Regions from separate parts of the Cohnella hashimotonis genome, predicted to be linked through region 2. Evidence: riboswitches for the same ligand, from Rfam matches in the RefSeq annotation. Region 2 holds a riboswitch; the other holds the start of a gene.
What was found. A riboswitch is a leader RNA that binds a small molecule or an ion and turns the genes downstream of it on or off. The one in region 2 is predicted to bind glycine.

Region 1 (4,677 bases), 3.8 Mb from region 2:
CAGCACCTGCTCGGCGTCGTCGAGCAGGAGCAGCTTGTCGGCAGGCTCGAACCGATGAAGCAGCTCTTCAAGGCTTCCGGACTGTGCCGGGGGCACCTTCATCTCCTCAAAAGGGCGTCCCCAACCTCGTCCGGCGATCACGGTTCCTTCATAAGTACCGAAGCCTATTGAATAGACATCGCCGTCATGCGTCTCGCGCAGCAGCTGCCCGACATTCACCATGCCTTCATCGGCCATGTCCGTCGCGCGCGCGTCGCCGATATGCGTATTGTGCGCCCAGACGACGGCCTTTGCCATTGGCCCGTGGTAGGCCATGAGACGTTCGAGCGCCTCGACCATGTGCCGGTCGCGCACGTTCCAGGATTCGGCATCGTGGCGGATCATCGTCCGGTAATAATCCTCCGCTCCCTTCACCGCGAGCGCATTCAGCTCCGCCGCAAGCGCATCCTCGCGGTCTCCCGATCGCGCACTCTGCCATTTGTCCTGCAGCTTGCGCAGCAGCGCAACGACCTCCGTTTCACAGCCCTCGCCATAGAAATTGGCCGCGATTCCGTACTGCTGCTCCTCTCGTCCGTGCGGCTCGAAGCATTCGAAGGCGCGTTTGGCCGCCTCCAGGTCGGTGCCGTCTTTTTGCGCGAGGTACTTCAGAATCTCGTCCATCGACTCCCACAAGCTGTACAGATCGATGCCGTAAAAGCCGACCTTGTCTTCTTCGGCCTTGCCGTCGTTATAAACGCGAAGCCAGTCTGCGAACGCCGCGATCTCGCGATTCGCCCACATCCAGGTCGGCCAGCGCGCAAAGTCGCGGAGGGCTTCCGCGGCGATCGTGCCGGCTGCGTCGTCGCCTTTTACATAACGGTTCAGCACATAACAAGAAGGCCAGTCGCCCTCGACGGCAATAAACTTGAAGCCCTTCTCGACGATAAGCCGCTTGGACAGCTCGGCCCGCTCGACGTAAAACTCGGACGTGCCGTGCGAAGCTTCGCCGATCAGCGCGAATTTGGCTTCGCCGGCAAGCTCCACGAGCGCTTCCGCGTAGGCTGCCCCTAGAAAAGGCGTCGCATGGCGCTCCAGGGCTTGAAGCGCTTCGAATTCGTTTTTGCGCATATCGGTCTCCTTCGCTTTAAGACAAACGCCATTCCCGCATTAGGATGCGCGCTAGCTCTAAGCCCGATACCCGTCTTCCTGCAGCTTTTCTCTCAGCAGCGCGAACGCTTGGCGCAATCGGTCATCCGGTACCGCCGCAAAGCGGTCGCCGATGCTTACCTCATAGGCGCTGCCACCATCCTCAAGCCCCTGGACCCAAGCGGACAAGCCGACTCCCGTCGCTTCGCATACTTCCACCAATAGCGATTCCAGCGCTTCCTTCTCCAGGTCCGCTTGGACATGGAACATATTGGACGCCGGCACCGCCGGGACCGTACGGATCGGATCCCCGCAATCGTTGTACATGGCCGCCAGCGTCTTCGCTTCCTCGTAATACTGCGCCATTCTGCCGATTCGCTTGTCGAAGTAGTATTCGGAGCTGATCACATACGGATACAGACTGATCAGATCGCCGCCATGCCTGCGCTTCCAGATCTTCGACCGCGTGGTCAGCGCTGCGTCCCCCGCCAATATCGCTCCCGCGATACCGCCCAGTCCTTTGTAAAAAGAGACGTACACGCTGTCGAACAACGCGCAAATTTCGGCGGCAGACTTCCCGTAATGCGGCAAAATCTCGAACAGTCGCGCGCCGTCCAGATGCAATCTGATGCCGCGGCTGCGGCAGTAAGCGGCAATTTTCTCAAGCTCCGCATAGGGCGGCAGCTGACCGCCGATCTCCCGCTGAGGCAGTTCGAGCAGCAGGCATGCGACGTCGTCGCCAAGCAATCGGACATCCGCCGGCCCGATGAGCCGGTCGCGCTCGGCCAGCAGCACGGTCTCGATCCGGTGCAGCTCCTTCAGGCCGTCCTCCTCGTGAAGCTCCAGATGACTAAGGGGATGGTAAGCGACCTTCCCTTTCCCCGTCTCGTCGCAGTGAATCCGCAGCGCAATCTGCTGCGCCATCGTGCCGCTCGGGAAAAATACGGCCTCCGGCTTGCCGAGATAAGCGGCCATTTTCGCCTGAAACCGCTCGATGATCTCCCCTTTTCCGTACATATCGCTGCTCGCGTCCGCATCCGTTCCCTCGAATGCTTCCATCAGCACCTGGACGTTCCGTTTGCCGTGGCCGACGATCGGATACTTGCTGTTTTGGAATGCATCCGCCAAAGTCATGCTGTCGTTCATGTCGATGCCTCCCTGATTTTCGGTTCTCCCAGTATACCATGCAATTTACCGTTGACACTTCCTCCCAGACTCATGTATGAATAGATTGTAACGACAAAAGCATAGTGCGGATGATGGCAGCGGGAGAGATCGCCCCTGATGAACGTGGAGGCGGCGCCGAAGGAGTAACCCTCGCAAGAGGAGAATCTCTCAGGCAAAAGGACCTTTGCCGGACGCGACTCTGGAGAGCATTCCGCGGCGGGACGCGGGATCACCCACGGGGAAACTTGGTTCCGGGTACGGATTCAAGGTAACTCTCAGGTACAAAGGACAGAGCGAAAAGAGGACGCAGGCAGCTTCGGCTGGGGGCGCGCTTTCTTTTTGCGGCTGTCCTTTTTTGCGTCGAAACGGGATCGATCGAGACTTTGATTCAAGGAGGCGAACGACCACGATGACCGAATTAAAAAGAACCCCGCTCTACACGGTCTATGCCGAACTTCCCGGCATCCGCTGCATCGACTTTGGCGGCTGGGAGCTTCCCGTGCAATTTTCGGGGATTCAGAAGGAGCATGACGCGGTTCGTCAGCAAGCCGGCCTGTTCGATGTCTCCCATATGGGCGAGTTCATCGTGACGGGCGGCGGCGCGGAACGCTTCCTGCAGCGGGTGACGACCAACGATGTCTCGAAACTGACGGACGGCCAGGCACAGTATACGCTCATGTGTTACCCGAACGGCGGCGTCGTGGACGACCTGCTCGTCTACCGGATCGCTGCGGATCATTACATGGCCGTCGTGAACGCCGCCAACATCGACAAGGACTTCGCATGGATGCGATCCCATCTCTTCGGGGACGTTTCCCTCGAAAATGCTTCAGACCGCTACGCCCTGCTCGCCCTTCAAGGGCCGCGCGCTGCCGATATCCTGGATGCTGCCGGCGCGACGCATGACGTTTTGGCGCTCCCCTCCTTCCGCTTCAATGAGCAAACGCCGCTGGCCGGCGCAGACGTGCTGATCTCCCGTACAGGATACACCGGCGAGGACGGCTTCGAGCTCTATGTCCCCGCCGATCGGGCGGCAGACGTCTGGCACACGCTGATGGCTGCGGGAGAACCGTATGGACTCGTGCCGGCCGGTCTCGGCGCCCGCGACACGCTCCGCTTCGAAGCGCGCCTGCCGCTGTACGGGCAAGAGCTGTCCGACACGATCACCCCGCTGGAGGCGGGCGTCGGCTTCTTCGTCAAGCTGGACAAGGAAGACTTTATCGGCAAGGACGCGCTGGTGAGACAGAAGGAAAAAGACTTGCCCCGCAAGCTTGTCGGCATCGAGATGATCGACAGAGGCATCCCCCGCTCCCACTACCCCGTATTTGCGGGGGATCTGCGGATCGGCGAGGTGACGACGGGAACGCAATCTCCGACGCTGAAGCGCAGCTTGGGGCTTGCCCTGGTCGACGCTGCTTACGCCGCGCCCGGCACCGGGGTCGAAGTAGATATTCGCGGCAAACGGCTGAAGGCCGAAGTGATCAGGACGCCTTTTTACAAGAGACTGCCCAAGGAGTGATGAATCGCCATGCCAAATCTCCATCGATACATCCCTATGACCGAGCAGGACCAGGCCGACATGCTGGAGACGATCGGCGTCTCGTCCGTCGAGGCGCTCTTCCGCGACGTTCCGGAGGCCATTCGTTACCGCGGCACGCTGCCGATGTCCGGCGCGCTCGACGAGTTCTCGCTGCTGGAGCATATGAAGGCGCTGGCCGGGCGCAACGCGGACACCGACCGCTTCAAGAGCTTTCTCGGCGCCGGCATCTATGACCATCACCTTCCCGTCGTTATTAATCACATGATCTCCCGCTCCGAATTTTATACCGCCTATACCCCCTATCAGCCTGAAATCAGCCAAGGCGAGCTGCAAGCCATCTTTGAATTTCAATCGTACATTTGCGAGCTGACCGGCATGAAGGTCGCCAACGCCAGCATGTACGACGGCGTCACCGCGCTGTCCGAAGCGGGCGCGCTCGCCGCAGGCGCCACCAGGCGCAAGCAGCTGATCGTCTCCCGCGCCGTCCATCCGGAAGCGCGCGAGGCGCTCCGCACGATGGCGCGCGGGCTTAATCTGGACATCGCCGAGATCGGCTGCGCGGACGGCGTCACAGACCTCGCCGCGCTGCGCGAAGCGGTCACGGACGACACGGCGGCCGTGCTCGTCCAGTCGCCGAACTTCTACGGCGCGATCGAGGACCTGGCCGCCATCGAGCCGATCGTCCACGGCGTCAAGGGACTGCTCGTCGTCAGCGCCAATCCGATGGCGCTCGGCCTCCTCGAGACGCCGGGCAAGCTTGGCGCGGACATCTGCGTCGGCGACGCGCAGCCGCTTGGCATCTCGCAATCGCTCGGCGGCCCGACCTGCGGCTTCTTCGCCGTTGC
Region 2 (4,677 bases):
GCCGAAGCGCGACCTGAAGCTGGAGCTGAAGCAGACGCAGCGGTTCCTGCTCACGGTCGTCATCCTGCTCGTCGCGGCGGCCACGGCGCTGGCGACGCTCGTGTCGCGCTCGTTCTCCTCGCCGTTCAAGCGGCTGATTCAGCAAATGAAGCAGGTCGAGTTAGGGAACTTTCAGGGGCGGGTCCGCGTCCATTCCTATCAGGAGCTCAACGTGCTCGTGGGCTCTTTCAACCGGATGGTCCAGCAGATGGACAACTTGATCGAACGAGAAAAGCTGCTGTCGATCAGCGAGAAAAACGCCCAGCTGCAGGCGCTCCAGTCTCAGGTCAACCCGCACTTTTTGTTTAACACGCTCGACATGATCTATTGGCTGCTCGACGAGCGGGAGAACGACCGGCTTGGGCGCCTGATCCTGGCGCTTTCTCGGATTTTTCGGTACAGCAGTGACTGGGAAGAGGCCTCGCGCGCGCCGCTCCGGCTTGAGCTCGAGCAGCTGCGCCACTATCTCACCATTATCGAGACGCGGCTCGGCGGTCGCGTTAATACCGAGATCGAGGTGGAGGAGCGCTGGCTCGGCGCCCAGGTGCCGAAGATGATCCTGCAGCCGATCGTGGAGAACGCCGTGAAGTACGGGCTTGAGCCGCTAAGCCGAGAAGGCGTGCTACGGATTTGCTCGGAGGAGACGGAGGACGCGCTCGTCATCGTCGTCGAGGACAATGGCGTCGGCATGGACGAGGAGACGCTGCTTCGCATCCGGCAGTCGTTGGAGGATGCGGCCGCGGCGCCGGCCCGGCAGGAGGATGCCGCAGGACGCCGGGGTATCGGGCTCGCGAACGTGCACCGCCGCATTGCGCTGATGTACGGGGAAGGGTTCGGGCTTCGTATCGAGAGCGAATGCGAGCGCGGCACGAAGATTATGGTTTCGTTTCCGAAACCCGCAGAAGAGGGGGATTCTTGATGAATATTCTCGTCGTCGACGACGAGGAAGTCATCCGCAGCGGCATCGAGCGGACGATCTCCCGCGGTTTCCCCGAGCATCGCGTCCTGCTCGCGGGGAATCCGGAAGAAGCCGTACAAGCGCTTCGGACCAAGCATGTCGATCTGGTGCTGACCGACGTGCTGATGCCCGGCATGACGGGACTTGAGCTGATGGCATTTTCCCGTCGCATGCAGCCGCAGGTGAAGTGGGTCGTCATCTCGGCGCATTCGGAGTTCGCGTACGCGCAGGAGGCCGTGCGGCTCGGCGCCAGGGACTATATGCTCAAGCCGATCGGCAAGGAGTCGCTAATCGGACTGATCGACGAGCTTGCGCGCGAGATCGCGGAGGAGAGCGAGCGCAACAAAGAAGCCGACCTGATGAAGCGCAATCTGCGGTTCCTTCGGGAAGGCGTATTCGCGCGTTGGGCGTCCGGTCTCGACCTGGGCGGCATCGATATCGCGCCGTTCACGGAGAGCCACCCGTACTTCAACCTGCTTATGGTGCGTCTGGACAGCGATGCCGATACGAAGCTGGAGCACTTCATCGTAGAGAACGTGCTGACCGAGCTGATGGATTCCGCCGGCAAAGGCTTCGTCGCGAGCATTGACGCGCACAGCCTGCTTGGACTCGTGACGCTGCGGGAGGAAGCTGGGCTCGGCCTGCTCGTCGACAAGCTCCGCACCCATCTGAAGCGTTACTTGAAAACGCCGTTCCAGGTGCTGCATTCGGGGCGCATCGACGATCTGGCAGCCGTGCCCGGCGAGGTGCGCCGCATGCGAAGCGCATCGTCCGCGCAGGTGTACGATCACTACGCGAGCGGGGGAGAAAAGGCGATCGAGGTCGCGGTTCAGTACATCCATACGCATTTCGGCGAGGAGATCGGACTGGAGAAAGTGGCGTCGATCGTGTACCTGAACCCGGTCTATTTCAGCCAGCTGTTCAAGCAGAAGGCGGGGACGGGCTTCAAGGAGTACGTCACCAACCTGCGAATCTCGCGTGCGATGGAGCTGCTGGGCGGCTCGGAGCTGAAGATCGGCGATATCGCGGAGCGGGTCGGCTATCCGGACGTGCGCCACTTCTCCCAGGTATTCCGCAAGAAGGCGGGCTGCACGCCGTCCGAGTACAGGCAGGAAATGAAAGGCGGCGCCGCAATTGAATGCGGACATTCGCAGGAGGCAAGCGGGCGGGAGGAGCGCGGGACGGAGGATGAAGAGAGGCAGGAGTAGGAGGATGTGCAAAGGAACCCAATCCACTGAAGCGACCTAGCCGCCACCAATCTTACTAAACCGTCAAGCGCATCCAATCACCGAAGCCACCGAAGCCACCGAAGCCACCGAAACCACCGAAACCACCGAAACCACCGAAACCATCGAAGCCACCGAAGCCTTCCAGTCCTCCCCGCAGCGGACATAGCATCCGCTATTTCGCCGCAAAGCGCTTAAAATCAAGCCTTACGGACACCAGATTCTTTATTTATGCAGTTAGCGTTTCATTGCGCTTCATTTTAAGCAATAGCGGATGCTGTGTCCGTTTTATTCGTCGACGCAGCTTCGATGACCAGTAAAAGTTTGTTTGATTCAGCCAAATCGATTGACATCCATTCCCCGCGTGAATTAAGCTATCCGTGTAAAATCTTATATTTGCGGATGACGATGGCAGGGAGAGACTGCGCCGACGGCGCGGCACCGAAGGAGCAAGTCCGCGGCCGGCCCGCCGCAGGATCAAACTTTCAGGTAAAAGTACCGCCATCCGACGCGCCTCTGGAGAGAGCGAACAGCCACCAAAGGGGTAAGGGCGGAGCGAACGCCCCGTCTAATCTCTCAGGTACCCGGGACAGAGCATACGGCAGCTTGCCGTTGCTCTGTCCTTTTTTGCCGTTCGGCGCTTATTGCGGCAGGCAGCGGTGCGACCTTAAACGAGAGGATGACGAAGATGAGCGAGATCAAGGCTGGTTTGGGTTACACGGAGGAGCATGAGTGGGCGGAGGCGACGGCGAGCGTCATTCGGGTTGGCATCACCGATTATGCGCAGAGTCTGCTCGGAGACATCGTCTTTGTCGAGCTGCCCGGAGTAGGCGATGCGCTCGCGGCGAATCAGCCGATGGGGACGATCGAGTCGGTCAAGACGGTGTCGGATCTGTTCAGCCCGGTGGACGGAAAAGTCGTACGCGTGAACGAGGAGCTGCTGACTGCGCCGGAGAAGGTCAACGCGGACCCCTACGGAGAAGGCTGGATCGTCGAAGTCGAGGTGGATGGCGATCCCGCGGAGGCGGTCGGCGGTCTGATGGATGCCGGGCAATACGAGACATTCCTCGCGAGCAAGTAGCCAGACTTTTACGCAGACGATCAATGACTGAAGCTGTAAGCTCGGAACGGCCTGCTTCATGATGCGGGGATAAAATATCGCCTTCTGTAAACCAGTAGCTAAATGCCTGCATCCGTGCAGGCTTTCAGCCGATTTGACGAGCGGAAGCGAAAATGCCTGCAAATCAGCATCTATTTAGCTGTGAAACCCGAAAATCACAAAGGGAAAGAGATCAAAGCCTGCAGATTCGCATCTTTTTATTGTTCGAAGTCTGTCATGTAGAAAAAGGATGTAAATTTGCAGGCATTCATCTGTTCCCCTCCGGCAGGCGAATCGCGCTCACGGGAGGCATTGTCCGATCGCGCATCGCTGCCGGCGTCACTCTGGAATTTGGCGCGGTCTGTAATGCGTTCAGACGGTCGGCGTCAGGCCGCTAACTGTATAGGCTACTGCCAAAGAACCGCCAGGCGATCTTCCCTGGCGGCTTTTTCCTATGTCTGCTTTCAAATATCTCCGAATTACTTCCCATCCTTCGCCGCGCCGGCCAGCCTCATCAGCTGCGCGATCTCCTGATCGTGGCTGCCGGACGTCCCGTCCGCGCCTTGCGACCGCAAGCGGTCGATCAGCGCGACGGCCTCGGGGCCGGCGACGGTGACGATGCGTTCGCCGAAGCCGCGGTCTTTCAGCCATTGCTCGGCTGCGGCCAGCGTATCCGTCCTGTCCGTGTCGACTGAGCGTATGCCGATGCCGCCGTGCGGACCGGGCTCCGGTCCTTTGCCGGACAGGCCGCCGGTATTGCTCAGCAGCTTGCGCTGAAGGTGATCCGTCGAGGACGCGGACGGTCCCCGGTCCTTGGCCGCGAGGAACACCGTATCGTTTGCCACGAGCACGCGAACGCCTGCCAACCCTGCGCCGGCAAGCTCGGCCTCCAGGTCCGACGAGGCGCCGCGCCCGCGCAGCCCCGAGCTGCCGATCCGGCTCAGCACGCCGCTGCCCATGCCTTGTCCCGACGCGCCGTATTGGTTGGTCGTCCTCGTCTTCTCCCGGTCGACGCTCGGGATGACCGCCGGATCGTGCTGTCCGGCGATCTGCGGCCGCTGCACGGAGTGCAGCTTCAGCCGGTCGTCTACGATGCGCTGCGCGTCTGCCGCTTGCTTGACCGACTGCTCGCGCAAGCTGTGGCTCTGGCAGGCGGCCAGCGTCAGTACGCTTGCGGCGCAAGCGATCGCGAGCATCCGGCGCTTTGTTGCGATTGCGGTTGCCATGGCGAATCTCCACCTTATATTGGATTGGTTTGAAGTTAGCATAGCCAGCCGCCCGGAATGCATAAGGACTTAATTTTGGAAAAAACTAATCGGGAAAATCCGGAACGAAAATTGGAGGTGAAAGGATGG

Region 1: it holds a riboswitch for glycine, as region 2 does, so the genes downstream of both, gcvT (glycine cleavage system aminomethyltransferase GcvT) here and gcvH (glycine cleavage system protein GcvH) in region 2, are expected to answer to the same signal.

The regions. Positions count from the first base shown of each region.
Region 1 covers NZ_JAGRPV010000001.1:3,047,065-3,051,741, reverse strand. The annotation lists gene KB449_RS12280 (erythromycin esterase family protein) at 1-1,107, opposite strand, end outside; gene KB449_RS12275 (threonine aldolase family protein) at 1,165-2,271, opposite strand; glycine riboswitch at 2,382-2,486, shown strand; glycine riboswitch at 2,490-2,586, shown strand; gene gcvT (glycine cleavage system aminomethyltransferase GcvT) at 2,702-3,811, shown strand; gene gcvPA (aminomethyl-transferring glycine dehydrogenase subunit GcvPA) at 3,821-4,677, shown strand, end outside.
Region 2 covers NZ_JAGRPV010000001.1:6,856,824-6,861,500, reverse strand. The annotation lists gene KB449_RS27260 (cache domain-containing sensor histidine kinase) at 1-958, shown strand, start outside; gene KB449_RS27255 (response regulator) at 958-2,205, shown strand; glycine riboswitch at 2,626-2,734, shown strand; glycine riboswitch at 2,738-2,818, shown strand; gene gcvH (glycine cleavage system protein GcvH) at 2,912-3,304, shown strand; gene KB449_RS27245 (hypothetical protein) at 3,802-4,548, opposite strand; gene KB449_RS27240 (gluconate 2-dehydrogenase subunit 3 family protein) at 4,674-4,677, shown strand, end outside.